DNA from 2 places in the Streptomyces flavofungini genome. Region 1 is predicted to be linked to the other one. Evidence: riboswitches for the same ligand, from Rfam matches in the RefSeq annotation. Region 1 holds a riboswitch; the other holds the start of a gene.
The links. Region 1 has a riboswitch for glycine ahead of gcvT (glycine cleavage system aminomethyltransferase GcvT). Riboswitches for the same ligand answer to the same signal wherever they lie in the genome.
Positions count from the first base shown of each region.

Region 1 (7,432 bases):
GACGTGCTCGCAGCCGCCGTAGTAGCGGCGGCCGGGGTAGCCCTCGGCGTACTTGTTGGTGAGGACCGTGCCCTGGGCCTCCATGACGGCGACCGGAGCGAAGTTCTCCGAGGCGATCATTTCCAGGGTGGACTGCTGGCGGACGAGCTCGGCGTCGACAGCGGCGGCGACGTCCGGGTCGAGCTCGTGGAGAGGGGTGTTCATAAGCGACATCGGAAGATCAGTCCTTACGCCGTGGTCAGCTGCCTGCGAACGCGGTGTACTCGTCGGCGGAGAGCAGGTCGCCCGGCTCCTGTGCGACGCGCACCTTGAACAGCCAGCCGCCCTCGAAGGGCGCCGAGTTCACCAGGGACGGGTCGTCCACGACGTCCTGGTTGGCCTCGACGACCTCGCCGCTGACCGGCGAGTACAGGTCGCTGACCGACTTCGTCGACTCCAGCTCGCCGCAGGTCTCGCCCGCGGTCACCGTGTCGCCGACGGACGGCAGGTCGGCGTAGACGACGTCACCGAGCGCGTTGGCCGCGAATTCGGTGATGCCGATCGTGGCCACACCGTCCTCGGTGGCCGACAGCCACTCGTGCTCCTTGCTGTAACGCAGCTGCTGGGGGTTGCTCATGGCGTGAATTCTCCTGTACGCGGGCGAGTGCTGATGAACGTGGTCTTACGGACTGAGACGGGCGGGTGTCACCACGGGCGCCGACGGGACGCGGGAGGCGTCCGACGGCGGCGCGGAACACCGCCGCCGGGCTACTTCTGGCGCTTGTAGAACGGCAGCGCGACGACCTCGTACGGCTCGTGCGTACCGCGGATGTCCACACCCACGCCCGCCGTGCCGGGGGCGGCGTGCGCCGCGTCGACGTACGCCATCGCGATCGGCTTGCCCAGGGTCGGGGACGGCGCGCCCGAGGTGACCTCGCCGATGACCTGGCCGTCGGCGACCACGCTCATGCCCGCGCGCGGGACCCGGCGGCCCTCGGCGACCAGGCCCACCAGCTTGCGCGGGGGCGCGGCCTCGGCGCGCTCGGCGGCCGCGCGCAGCGCCTCGACGCCCACGAAGTCGTCCGCGTGCGACGTCTTCTCGAACTTCACGACCCGCCCCAGACCGGCGTCGAACGGCGTGAGGGCCGTCGTCAGCTCGTGCCCGTACAGCGGCATGCCCGCCTCCAGGCGCAGTGTGTCGCGGCAGGACAGGCCGCAGGGGATCAGGCCGGCCGGGGCACCGGCCTCGGTCAGCGCCCGCCACAGCCCCTCGGCGTGCTCGGGGGCCACGAACAGCTCGAAACCGTCCTCGCCGGTGTAGCCCGTGCGGGCGATCAGGGCGGGGACGCCCGCGACGGTGCCGGGCAGGCCCGCGTAGTACTTCAGGCCGTCGAGGTCGGCGTCCGTGACCGCCTTCAGGATGCCGGGGGACTCCGGTCCCTGGACGGCGATGAGGGCGTAGGCGTCGCGGTCGTCGCGGACCTGGGCGTCGAAGCCGGCGGCGCGCTCGGTCAGCGCGTCGAGCACGACCTGGGCGTTGCCTGCGTTGGCGACGACCATGTACTCGCTCTCGCCGAGGCGGTAGACGATCAGGTCGTCGAGGATGCCGCCGTCGGCCTGACAGATCATGGTGTAGCGGGCGCGGCCGACACCGACGGAGCCGATGTTGCCGACGAGCGCGTGGTTGAGCAGGTCCACCGCCGCGGGGCCGGAGACCGTGATCTCGCCCATGTGGGAGAGGTCGAAGAGGCCGGCGCGGGTGCGGACGGCGTTGTGCTCGTCGCGCTCGCTGGCGTACCGCAGCGGCATGTCCCAGCCCGCGAAGTCGGTCATGGTCGCACCGAGCTCGCGATGCAGGGCATCCAAGGCAGTGTGGCGTGAGGTATTGCTCATCAGTACTGGCTCCCGGGGCATGACGGGCGAGGTCGATCCTCCCCATCTGTCATCGAACCTGAGAGGTTCACCACGTCCCGTGCGTATGACGGGGCATGACTTGCACCTTGGGTGGAGCCGCCCCTGTGACCGGTGTGACCGGGGATCGACCCGCTTTTCAGATGTGCCTCGCCCGCGCGGTACGGGGCCTGAGAGATTCAAGGGAGGAACTTGCTCCTTCGGCGCCCCGGGACGACGTCCGCCTCGATGTGCGGTCACGTCTCCGGGAACTCTCCCGCGCGGATTCAAGCGGCCGGTATGGAGTTGGCGCGCACATCATTGCACGCGCCCCCGCTTCACGACAGCAGCAACTTCTTCACGACGGCGGCATCCGCGGAATGCCCTTGTGCGGCATTACCGTCTCTTTACACTCAACGGAGAAGTACTGGGGATGAGTGACGTGACCAGCATGGGGAGGCCGATCACGGTGCACAGGAGCGGTGCTTATGCGACCACCACGGGTGCGGCGCCGCCCGGGAGCGACGTGGTGCCGCCGCAACCCGGTGCGCCCGTGCGCGAGAGCCTCGGGTACTTCCCCCGGCCCGTCGTGCGCGACCTCAGGGACCGGGGCCGGCGCGGCCCGCGCCGCCTGGTGTTCGCCGCGCACGACGTCGTGGTCGTGTCCGGGCTGCCCGGCAGCGGCAAGTCCACGCTGATGCGGCGCGCGGTGGCGGGGCCGCGCGTGGACTCCCAGGACACCCGGGACCGCTGGGCGGCCCGGATGCCCCGGCTCCTGCCGTACGCCCTCTACCGCCCCCTGGTCCGCCTCGCGCACTACGCGGGCCTGCGCCGGGCGCTGCGCTCCGGCGCGGGCGTCGTCGTGCACGACTGCGGCACGCAGCCGTGGGTGCGCCGCTGGCTGGCCCGCGCGGCCGCCCGGCGCGGCGCGACCCTGCACCTGCTCCTGCTCGACGTGCCCGTCGAGGTCGCCCTGCACGGGCAGCGGGAGCGCGGCCGGGGGGTGTCCCGGTACGCCTTCGCTCGGCACCGCAGGACGGTCGGCCACCTCGTCCGCGCCGCCGAGCGGGGCGAGCTGCCGCGGGGCTGCGGTTCGGCGGTGCTCCTGGACCGGGAGGCGGCGGGGGCGCTGCGGGAGATCGGGTTCGGGGGCTGAGGGGGCTGAGGGGGGTGTGCTGTGGGACTCCCGGTTAGGGTCGGGCCCGCAGCACAGGAGTACGGCAGAGCGCAGAGCAGGGGTCGAGGACATATGAACTATCCGGGGGACTACCCGGGGGGCGTCCCGGGCGGCATTCCGGCACAGGGGCCGGAGCAGGGGCACCCGTACGGACATCCGCAGGTCGGCCACCCCCTGGGCGACCCTCAGGGCTACCCGCAGGGCGATCTCCAGAGCCACCCGCAGGGCGATCTTCAGAGCCATCCGCTGGGCGAGTCGCACGGCCATCCGCACGAGGGCTGGCCCGCCAACGAGCTGGAGGAGGTCCTGGCCGCGTCGCTCGGCGCCCCGCCGTCGGACGCGGTGGGCGCCCGCATCGTCGAGACGCTGGGGCGCGGCCGGGTCTGGGTCCCGCTCCCGTCCGGCGGCGGCCCCGACCAGGGCACGCTCGACCTGCCCACACTGGAGATCGACGGCCAGGCGTACGTCCCCGTCTTCACGTCCGAGCAGCAGTTCCAGCAGGTCACGGGGGGCCGGATGAGCTGGGCGGTGGCGCCCGCGGTGGAGTTCGCACGCGGTCTTCAGCCGCAGCTCGGCATCGTCCTGAACCCGGAGGGCACGGTCGCCGTGCCGCTGCCGCCGCCCGCGGTGGCAGCGCTGTGCCGGGTGGGGCGCACGGAGCTGGACGGCCCCACGACGGGTGGCCGGGTCCGCCTCTTCGAGCCGGACTGGAAGGAGGACCCGGTCGACTTCCTGGGCGCCGCGTCCCGCGAGTTCCAGGCGACCGGGGTGGTCCTGACGGCCCGCCGCTGCCTGGCCAGCGTCGAGGGCGAGGACCCGTCCCTGTTCGTGGGCGTGGAACTCTCCTCCTGGGAGGGCGATGCCCGCGACGCCCCCATGCAGGCCCTGGCCCGAGCCCTCACCGAGGTCCCGCCGGCCTGGCAGGTCAACCTCGTCCTCCTGGACGTGGCCCAGGACCCGGTGGCGGACTGGCTCCGCACCCACATCCGCCCCTTCTACACCTCCCACTGACCGCCTGCCGCAGGCTCTTTCCCACCCACCCGCCCACCCCTCTCCCGGGCCTGCCCGACAGCCCGGCACCTCATCTCCGCCGGGGCGCCCCCGTTTATCGGCGCTCCGCGCCTCGTCCTCAAGCGCCGGACGGGCTGTCTCCCACCCGCCCGCCCGCCCGGACTTGCACCGGCGTGCCCGACGGCCCGGCACCCTCAGCTCCGCCGGGGTCGCCCCCGGATCGCGCTGCGCGCTCGTCCTCAAGCGCCGGACGGGCTCTCTCCCACCCGCCCGCCCCCGCCATTACCGCGGCCGGGGCGGTCCGCACTGCCTGCCCGGAGCGCCTACAGCCCGGCCCGCCGTACTTCAGCCCACCCCGCCGGTGCGTCCTCAGCCCACCCCGCCGGTGCGTCCTCAGCCCACCCCGCCGGTGCGTCCTCAGCCCACCCCGGCGAAGCCTTCAGCCTGTCCCCGGCGAAGTATTCAGCCCGTCCGGCGTTTGAGGACGAGGCGCGAAGCGCCGATTCGACGGCGCCCCCGACGGGGCTGAGGCGGATGGCCCACAGAACTGCCCGGCCCTACCCGCGACCCACAGAACCGCCCCACCCCGGGCCCCACGGGACCGCCCCGCCCCGGGGCCCACAGAAACGGGTGGGCGGGTGGGATGGCCGCCGCGCAGCGGCGGCACAGCGTCCGCAGCCCCGGTGGCGGGAAACAGGACCAACGCCCACCCCGAGCCCCGATCAAGGCGCCCACGCCAGAAGTAAGCTGGTTCCATTGACTCGGTCGGAGCACGGCCGTGCGGACAGGTCGAGCACATCGGGCAAGTCGTGAAGGGGCGGTTACGGGTGAGTGCGTCGGGCACGGCCGCGGGCGACGGGGCCTCCCCTGTTCGAGCGCGCCCGCGGGCTGGGGGAAACGTCGAGCACATGCTGCGCCAGGTGGCGCCGGGACGCTACGACGCGTATGAGGCGCTGCTCGCAGCCCTCGCCGACGGCCAGGTGTGGATGCTTCTGTGGCACGGCCAGTCGGGTTCCCCCGACGCGCAGTACGGCAACATGGAGGTCGAAGGACTCGGCTACGCCCCCTGTGTGACCTCCGCCCAGGAGCTCTCCGCCAGCGGCTGGAACCGCGGCTACGAGGTCCTCGGCGGCCTCGACGCGGCCCGCGCGCTGTACCCCGACCACTACGGCCTGTGGCTGAATCCGCACGCCCCGGGCGGCGGCGTCGGCATCCCCTGGCTGGACCTGCGCCGCATCGCCAGTGGCCTGGACCTGCAGCCCGCAGGGCCGCTGCGGCTGACCGAGCCGACCATCGAACTCCCGCAGTTCTACGCCCTGTTGAGCCAGAACGCCCACCGCACCCCGACGGTCCGCTCGCTGCGCCGCGCCTGGGTGCAGCCCGCGCTCGGCGCCCCGTACCTGGCCATCGGCCTCGACGTGTACGACACCTCGCCGGGCGCGGTGGACACGGTCCGCGCGATGATGCAGCAGTCCATCGGCGCCGTCCCCGAGGGACTGCCGGTCTCCACGGTGGCGATGGCCGACCCGCACGACCCGGTCGCGATGTGGCTGCGCGCCAACGCCCGCCCGTTCTACGACCGCGACGCGCAGGCGGCCCCGGCCCCCGCCGCGGGCGGATACGGCTATCCCGCCGCGTACTGAACAAAACGGTGCAAACCCCTCCGCACTGATCCGGACAGCGTCCGGATTTCGCCGGTGCGGGCCTCGCTGATCAGCGCCGATGTGCGCGATGTCCGGCAATGGTGCGGGAGTGACGCTATGGGTCCCCGTGGCGTCTTGACCCCGAAGTGCCCCGCGTTCGCCCGGCGTTCAGTCTCGTCCGGATAACGGAACACCTCGATCAGCATCACGGTTGCGCATCCATTCCCCGACAAGTCTGGTAACAGATCACGACCCCGTTGAAGACTCCCGCTCCAAGGGGTCTTCGCCCCTGTGTACGACGGACGATTCACGTCGCTACAGCGGCAAGTGCGGGCCGGTCACCGCCGGTTGAGAGGGGTCCCTGCCACGATGACGGCGCCATTGCATGACACACCTGCGGATGCGAAACCCACCGAGGACGTCGCTCCCGCAGCTGGTGCGGGGGTGAAGAAGGTCGAGGGACGGTCGCTCAAGCAGATCGCCTGGAACCGACTCAAGCGGGACAAGGTCGCCCTGGCCGGCGGAATCACCGTGCTCGTTCTGGTCCTGGTCGCGGTCTTCGCGCCCCTGATCGTCAACCTCCTCGGGCACCCGCCGAACGACTTCCACCAGGAGAAGCTGGACCCGCTGACGAACCTGCCCCAGGGCGCGTTCGGCGGTGTCAGCAGCGACTTCCTCTTCGGCGTCGAGCCCAACAAGGGCCGCGACGTGTTCAGCCGGATCGTCTACGGCGCGCGGATCTCGCTGCTCGTGGCCTTCCTCGCCGCGATCGTCGCCGTGGTGCTCGGCACGCTCTTCGGGATCATCGCCGGCTACTTCGGCGGCTGGGTCGACGCCCTGATCAGCCGCGTGATGGACGTGCTGCTCTCCTTCCCGCAGCTGCTCTTCATCATCTCCCTGATCTCCGTGCTCCCCGACGATCTGCTGGGACTACAGGGGACGAGCGTGCGCGTCGCGATCCTCGTCCTGGTCATCGGCTTCTTCGGCTGGCCGTACATCGGGCGCATCGTGCGCGGCCAGACGCTCTCGCTGCGCGAGCGGGAGTACGTGGAGGCGGCCAAGAGCCTCGGCGGCGGTCGGCGCCACATCCTCTTCCGCGAACTGCTGCCGAACCTGGTCGCTCCGATCACGGTCTACGCGACCCTGATGATTCCCACCAACATCCTCACGGAAGCCGCCCTCAGCTTCTTGGGCGCGGGTGTCAAGCCGCCGACCGCCTCCTGGGGCGGAATGCTGCGGGACGCTCTCGAAACGTACGAGCACGACCCGATGTTCATGGTCTTCCCAGGCGTGACGATCTTCATCACGGTGCTCGCCTTCAACCTCTTCGGGGACGGTCTGCGCGACGCGCTCGACCCCAAGGGAACCCGCTAGCAGGCCCAACTGACTTGCCCCTGCCGCTGGTCAGGTGGCTCTTTCCATGGTTCTTCGGCGGCTATGAGCCAGGGACCGCTAATCTCGGAGGTTGCGAGAAAATGCCCAGAGTTTCCTCGAAACGACGGCTCACCGCCGGTGCGGCCCTCGTCGTCGCGGCGCTGGTGACGACCACGGCGTGCGGCGGTGGCGACGACGACGACGGCGGCAACGGCAAAGGCGCGGGCTACAACGCCGCCCTGAACAAGGTCGCCAACCCGTCGAAGAAGGCCGGCGGCACCCTGCGCATGGTCGGCAAGCAGGACCTCGACTCGGCCGACCCGCAGCGTGCCTACTACGGCATGTCCTGGGACTTCAT
Region 1 is NZ_CP128846.1:2,837,010-2,844,441, reverse strand. Features, by position in the region: gene glyA (serine hydroxymethyltransferase) at 1-213, opposite strand, end outside; gene gcvH (glycine cleavage system protein GcvH) at 239-616, opposite strand; gene gcvT (glycine cleavage system aminomethyltransferase GcvT) at 748-1,872, opposite strand; glycine riboswitch at 1,909-2,039, opposite strand; glycine riboswitch at 2,040-2,159, opposite strand; gene QUY26_RS11140 (AAA family ATPase) at 2,303-3,025, shown strand; gene QUY26_RS11135 (enhanced serine sensitivity protein SseB) at 3,119-4,057, shown strand; gene QUY26_RS11130 (enhanced serine sensitivity protein SseB C-terminal domain-containing protein) at 4,885-5,700, shown strand; gene QUY26_RS11125 (ABC transporter permease) at 6,070-7,074, shown strand; gene QUY26_RS11120 (ABC transporter substrate-binding protein) at 7,176-7,432, shown strand, end outside.

Region 2 (7,432 bases), 5.1 Mb from region 1:
GCAGGTCGGCGATGGTCCTGGCGGGGCGGTCGTGCCCGGTGGCTCAGGGGCATTGTCAGTGGCGTAGGGCAGCATCGGAGATGTGAGGACCGCGCCGACGATTCTGCATCTCGACATGGACGCCTTCTACGCGTCCGCCGAGCAGGCCGCAAAACCGAGCCTGCGGGGCAAGGCTGTCGTCGTCGGCGGGCTCGGACCGCGCGGTGTGGTCGCCACCGCCTCCTACGAGGCGCGTCGGTTCGGGGTGCACTCGGCGATGCCCATGGGACAGGCGCGGCGGCTCGCGCCGAACGCCGCGTACCTCGTGCCCCGGTTCTCGTTCTACCGGGCGATCAGCGACCAGGTGATGCGGCTCCTGCGGGAGCTGTCGCCGCTGGTGGAGCCGCTGAGCCTGGACGAGGCCTTCGTGGACCTGGAGGCCGGCGGCGTCGCGGCGGACGAGGCGGCCGCGCGGGCCGTGGGGGAGCGGCTGCGGGCGGACATCCTACGGGTCACGGGACTGACGGGGTCCGTGGGGCTGGCCGCCTCCAAGATGCTGGCGAAGATCGCCTCCGAGCAGGCCAAGCCGGACGGGCTGGTGCTGATATCGCCGGGCACGGAGCGGGAACTGCTCGCGCCCATGACCGTGCGGACACTGCCGGGGGTCGGGCCCGCGACCGGCGACCACCTGCGACGGGCTGGGATCACCACCGTCGGGGAGCTGGCCGAGGCCGGGGAGGACGAGCTCGTACGGCTCCTGGGGAAGGCGCACGGCGGGTCGCTGTACGCCATGGCGCTGGCGCGGGACGAGCGGCCCGTGGTGGCCGAGCGGGACACCAAGTCGGTCAGCGTCGAGGACACCTACGACGTGGACATCCACGACCGGGTGCGGGTCCGGACGGAGGTGGCGCGGCTCGCCGACCGGTGCGTGCGGCGGCTGCGGGAGGCGGGGCACTCCGGGCGGACCATCGTGCTGAAGGTGCGGCGCTTCGACTTCTCCACCCTGACGCGCTCCGAGACGCTGCGCGGACCCACGGACGACCCCGGCGTGGTGCGGGAGGCGGCGGCGCGGCTCCTTGAGTCCGTGGACACGACGGGTGGGGTGCGCTTGCTGGGGGTCGGGGTGAGCGGTCTTGCGGACTACACGCAGGAGGATCTGTTCGCCCAAGCCCAAGCCCAGGCGCAGGCCGATGCGGATGGGGCGGGCGCGGGGGGCAGTGCGGGCGAGGCGGGTGCTCAGGGTGAGGTGGGGGGTGAGGCGGGCGCCTGGCAGGGGGCCGTGGATGAGGGCGGGGACGGGGCTGAGGTCGGGGCGCTGGACGGGGGCGGGCGCGAGGGCGCCGGGGGCGGGGGTGAGTCTGGTGGTGGCGGGCTCGGCGGGGTGCCTGGTGGCGGTGAGAGCGGGGGCGGGGAGTCCGCGTCGTTGGCCGACCGCAGGTGGTCGGCCGGGCACGACGTGCGGCATGCGGTGCACGGGGCGGGGTGGGTGCAGGGGAGCGGTCTGGGGCGGGTGACGGTGCGGTTCGAGACGCCGGGGTCGGCGCCGGGGCGGGTGCGGACGTTCCGGACGGATGATCCGGACCTGGAGCCGTCGGATCCGTTGCCGTTGGTGGCGGAGGTGGCGGAGGTGGCGGAGGGCGTGGAGGGCGTGGAGGCGTCCGCCCTGGCCGCGACCTGTGTGGATTCACGGTCGGTGTGAGCCCCCACGGCCTGCGTGACCCCACGACCTGCGGAGGGGGCAAGCCACGGACGGCGCCCAGCCGGGCCGAGCTGAGCCGAGCCGGGCCGGGCTGGACCGAGCCGGGCCGGGCTGGACCGAGCCGGGCCGGGTTTGGCCGGGAAGGGCCCGGCTGAGCCGCTGACCGAGTCTCCAAGCCCTCGGCTCCATGGACGCCCCCGGGCCCAGCCGCCTCGGCCTGCGCAACCGCCCCCGGCCCACGCAGCCGCCCTGGGCCCGCACAGACCCCCTCGGCTACGTGGACGTCTGACCGAAGTCCGCGTCCGGTGGGGGCGGCGGCGGGGCCAGGTCCAGGCCGTAGTGGCGGTAGAGCTGGAGTTCCTGCTCCGGGGACAGGTGGCGGCCGACGCCGAAGTCCGGGGCGTCCTTGATCAGGGAGCGTTCGAAGGGGACCCGGAGGGTGCCGTCGTTGACCAGCTCGCTGGGTTCGAGGGGGACGAAGGCATCCCTGCTGAACAGCCCCGTCCGTATGGCCGCCCACTCCGGCGCACCGGTGGCATCGTCGAGATAGACCTCGTCGACTGTGCCGATCTTGGCCCCGTCGCGGTCGAACGCTTTGCGGCCGATCAGGTTGCGCGGATCGATGTCGGTCTGCACGGGCCCTCCAACTGGTCGCGAGTCGTGCGTGCTCGTACCTGCTTGTGCGTGCTTGTGCCAGCTCGTCCGCACTCGTACGTACTCTCACGTGCTCGTCCAGAATTCGCTCGTCACCACTACGAAAGAGCACATCGAGGCGGGCGGCCACTCGAGGGATCGGTCGCGGTCCTCGCTGGTAGGCTGACAAGTGGCTGTTGACCCCGTGCGGGAGAGCTCTTCGGTGGCAGCACCGGAGGCGCCGAAGGAGCAACTCCTCCCCGGAATCTCTCAGGCCCATGTACCGCACGGACGAGGTCACTCTGGAAAGCAGGGCGGGCGTCGGGCGGGCACGTTCGGAACCCTTCCTCACCGACGGTGAAAGCAGCGCTGCCCTCGGGCGGTGCTGTGAAGCTCTCAGGTTGAGATGACAGAGGGGGAGGCCGTCCGGGTACCCGCGCCGTGGTGCCCCTCGCAGGTCGTGTCAGACCAGGAGGCCTCCGCAATGACCGCCACTCCTCGTACTCCGCTCTCGCAGCTGGAGCAGGGAATCCCCTTCGAACAGCGGCACATCGGACCCGATGCAGAAGCCCGCGCCAAGATGCTCGCCCAGGTCGGGTATGGCTCGCTCGACGAGCTGACGGCCGCCGCGGTGCCGGATGTGATCAAGAACGCCGAGGCCCTCGAGCTGCCCGGCGCGCGGACCGAGGCCGAGGTCCTGGCCGAGCTGCGTTCCCTCGCCGACCGCAACCAGGTGCTCGACTCGATGATCGGGCTCGGCTACTACGGCACGTTCACGCCGCCGGTCATCCTGCGGAACGTGATGGAGAACCCGGCGTGGTACACGGCGTACACGCCCTACCAGCCGGAGATCTCGCAGGGCCGTCTGGAGGCGCTGCTCAACTTCCAGACCGTCGTCGCCGACCTGACCGGACTGCCCACCTCCGGCGCCTCCCTGCTCGACGAGGGCACCGCCGCCGCCGAGGCCATGGCGCTCTCCCGGCGCCTGGGCAAGGTCAAGAACGGCGTCTTCCTCGTCGACGCCGACGTGCTGCCGCAGACCGTCGCCGTGATCCGGACCCGGGCCGAGCCGACCGGCGTCGAGGTCGTCGTCGCGGACCTGACGGACGGCATTCCGGCCGATGTCGCCGAGCGCGGCGTGGTCGGCGTGCTGATCCAGTACCCGGGCGCCTCCGGTGCCGTACGGGACATCAAGGCGCTCATCGACCAGGCCCACGACCTGGGAGCAATCGTTTCTGTGGCCGCCGACCTGCTGGCGCTCACGCTGCTCACCTCGCCCGGCGAGCTCGGCGCGGACATCGCCGTCGGGACCACCCAGCGCTTCGGCGTCCCGATGGGCTTCGGCGGCCCGCACGCCGGCTACATGGCGGTGCGCGAGAAGTTCGCCCGCAGCCTCCCGGGCCGCCTCGTGGGCGTGTCCGTCGACGCCGACGGCAACAAGGCCTACCGGCTCGCGCTGCAGACCCGTGAGCAGCACATCCGCCGCGAGAAGGCGACCAGCAACATCTGTACGGCCCAGGTGCTGCTCGCCGTCATGGCCGGGATGTACGCCGTCTACCACGGGCCCGAGGGCCTCAAGGCGATCGCGCGGCGCACCCACCGGTACGCGACGATCCTCGCCGCGGGCCTCAAGGCCGGGGGCGTCGAGGTCGTGCACGAGGCGTACTTCGACACGCTGACCGTCCGCGTGCCGGGCAAGGCCGCCGACGTCGTGACCGCGGCCCGCGAGGGCGGCGTGAACATCCACCTCGTGGACGCCGACCAGGTGTCCTTCGCGTGCGACGAGACCACGACGCGGACGCAGCTTTCCGCGATCTGGACCGCGTTCGGCGTCGAGGCCGACGTCGAGGCGCTCGACGCGTCCGTCGCGGACAGTCTGCCCGCCGGACTGCTGCGCTCCGACGACTTCCTCACGCACCCCGTGTTCCACCAGTACCGCTCCGAGACCGCGATGCTGCGCTACCTGCGCCGCCTCGCCGACCGGGACTACGCGCTCGACCGCGGCATGATCCCGCTGGGCTCCTGCACCATGAAGCTCAACGCCACCACGGAGATGGAGCCGGTCACCTGGCCGGAGTTCGGCCAGCTGCACCCCTTCGCGCCCGCCCAGCAGGCGCAGGGCTACCTGACGCTGATCCGGGAGCTGGAGGAGCGGCTCGCCGAGGTCACCGGGTACGACAAGGTGTCGCTGCAGCCCAACGCCGGTTCCCAGGGCGAGCTCGCCGGACTGCTCGCGGTCCGCGGCTACCACCGCGCCAACGGCGACGACCAGCGGACCGTCTGCCTGATCCCGTCCTCCGCGCACGGCACCAACGCCGCGAGCGCCGTGATGGCCGGGATGAAGGTCGTCGTCGTGAAGACCGCGGACGACGGCGAGATCGACGTCGAGGACCTGCGGGCCAAGATCGAGCAGCACCGCGACCAGCTCGCCGTCCTGATGATCACCTACCCGTCGACGCACGGCGTCTTCGAGGAGCACGTCGCCGACATCTGCGCGCAGGTGCACGACGCGGGCGGCCAGGTCTACGTCGACGGCGCCAACCTCAACGCCCTGGTGGGCCTCGCCAAGCCCGGCCACTTCGGCGGCGACGTCTCGCACCTGAACCTGCACAAGACGTTCTGCATCCCGCACGGCGGCGGCGGCCCCGGCGTCGGTCCGGTGGCCGTGCGCGAGCACCTGGCCCCGTACCTGCCCAACCACCCGCTGCAGCCCGCCGCGGGCCCTGAGACGGGCGTCGGCCCGATCTCCGCGGCCCCCTGGGGCTCGGCCGGGATCCTGCCGATCTCCTGGGCGTACGTGCGTCTCATGGGCGGCGAGGGCCTCAAGCGCGCCACGCAGGTCGCCGTGCTCTCGGCGAACTACATCGCCAAGCGCCTGGAGCCGCACTTCCCGGTGCTCTACACCGGTCCCGGCGGGCTCGTCGCGCACGAGTGCATCGTCGATCTGCGTCCGCTGAGCAAGTCCACGGGCGTCAGCGTCGACGACATCGCCAAGCGGCTCATCGACTACGGCTTCCACGCGCCGACCATGTCCTTCCCGGTCGCCGGCACGCTGATGATCGAGCCGACGGAGAGCGAGGACCTGGACGAGCTGGACCGGTTCTGCGCGGCGATGATCGCCATTCGGGGTGAGATCGAGAAGGTCGCGAGCGGCGAGTGGAACGCCGCCGACAACCCGCTGCGCAACGCCCCGCACACCGCCGCCGCGCTCGGCGGCGACTGGGAGCACGGCTACACCCGCGAGGAGGCCGTCTTCCCGGCCGGAGTGGTGGCAGCGGACAAGTACTGGCCGCCGGTGCGCCGTATCGACCAGGCGTACGGCGACCGGAACCTGGTCTGCTCCTGCCCGCCGCTGGATGCGTACGAGGACTGATACCGCGGCGCCGCGTGTGCCGTCGACGCCGTGCGCGCGGTGCCGACGGACCCGCGGTCGCACATGAGTCAGGGCCGGTTCGGACGGAAGTCCGGGCCGGCCCTTGGTGTACGTGGTGGACGGCTCAGGCGGCCGTCATCACCTGGCTGGTGCCCAGCGGTCGATGCGGGGCGATGATCTCCCCGTTCGGCAGCAGCTCACCGGTGTCCTCGAAGAGCAGGACGCCGTTGCACAGCAGACTCCATCCCTGCTCCGGGTGGTGTGCCACGAGGAACGCGGCTTCCCGGTCGGCGGATTCGGCTGTCGGGCACGCTGGCTGGTGCTGGCACATGGAAGGGTTCTTTCGCTGCGTGGTGATGGTTGTGACGTCTGTCTTGCGGCTCGATGCGGTGTTCATCGCCGCCCCCCGTTTTTTGTCGGTCCGGTCCAGTGTTGCCCCACGGCCGTGATTCCGCAGGGATTTTGCTGCAGCGGTTCCTACTGCTTAATGACGTATCACCCGCCCGGACGGTTCAGCCCAACTCCCCTGTCTCTTCGGGTGGTTCGTGATAGTCGAAGTGGGCTAGTCCGGTTGGGCGGGTCGGGACGGGGGGTGACGAGGCGCTGACCCGCGGCAACCGGGCAGCTCACAGCCGTGCCCCGCGGCCGGGGCGGGGCGGCGGGGCACGGTGGGACTCGGGGCGGCGGCCTCAGGCGGGCGAGCTCAGGAGCGGCGCCGGGGTCAGGCGGTGGGTGAGGACGGGCAGCAGGTCGGCGGCGCGGTGCGGGCGGTGGGCCGCGATGCCGGGGGGCGCCGGGGCGAGCGGCACCAGGAGGTCCGTGGGGGCGAGCGGGCCGCTCGCGCCGTCGTCCGCGCAGTCGGCGTGCAGCCACAGCGTGAGCATGTACAGCCCGGGCACGGAGAGCAGCCGGGGCTGGTAGGACTTCGGCATGGCCTCCGCGTGCCGCAGGGCCCGCTCCGCCGAGGCGATGTACGGGCCCTCGCAGAAGTGCGAGAAGGCCCAGCCGTCCGGCGTGAGCATCGTGTCGGCCGCGGCGACCGCGCGCTCGCCGCAACGGATCAGGAAGCGCCACCCGGTGAGCTTGGTCGGGGACGTGCCCGTCGCCGTGACGTGGTCCAGCTCGTGGACCGGGAGCGGCAGTTCCGCACTCGTGGGGCCCTGGGTGGCGCGCAGGACCGGGGTGCGGGCCCCGCGGACGGCGGTCGGGGAACCGAGGGCCGCGAGGACGCTGCGCAGGGCGGGCGCGGGAGCCGGGGGGACATGCAGGGGCATGGTGAGTCGCCTCTCTCATTCGACAGGCACAGTGGAGCGGGGGCAGGTGCGGACGTCGCTGTCAGCTCTGGGCCAGAGGGGCGGGGGCAGGGGGACCGCGAGCGCCAACTCTCTGCCTCAACCGCGGAGTTTATACGACGGGTGTTCAGGGATTGTTTCGCCTAGCCGTTCCGAATATCGCGGACAAGTCGCTATCCGGTCGGACTGCTGGGGCTTTTCTCCCGATTCTGGATCGCTTCCCGAGCGATGACCTCGGTACTTCCCGTGGCCGCGGTCGGCCGATTCTCGTTGGTTTTCTCACCATCACGCGAGGGCCGGAAACTGCGCACTTCGTCATGCCTGGTGAATGTGCCGCGCCGCAACTCGCTCAAGGGTACTTGTCCATGGTCCGCCGCGGGGCGTTATGGATCACATCGGCTGGGCATCATCCCCCGTACACAGCGGCCGGGACGTCGGCGGCCGCTCCGAGGAGGG
Region 2 is NZ_CP128846.1:7,977,488-7,984,919, forward strand. Features, by position in the region: gene QUY26_RS34330 (DNA polymerase IV) at 83-1,678, shown strand; gene QUY26_RS34335 (PRC-barrel domain-containing protein) at 1,952-2,314, opposite strand; glycine riboswitch at 2,510-2,607, shown strand; gene gcvP (aminomethyl-transferring glycine dehydrogenase) at 2,796-5,684, shown strand; gene QUY26_RS34345 (DUF5999 family protein) at 5,809-6,015, opposite strand; gene QUY26_RS34350 (hypothetical protein) at 6,374-6,958, opposite strand.
Region 2: it holds a riboswitch for glycine, as region 1 does, so the genes downstream of both, gcvP (aminomethyl-transferring glycine dehydrogenase) here and gcvT (glycine cleavage system aminomethyltransferase GcvT) in region 1, are expected to answer to the same signal.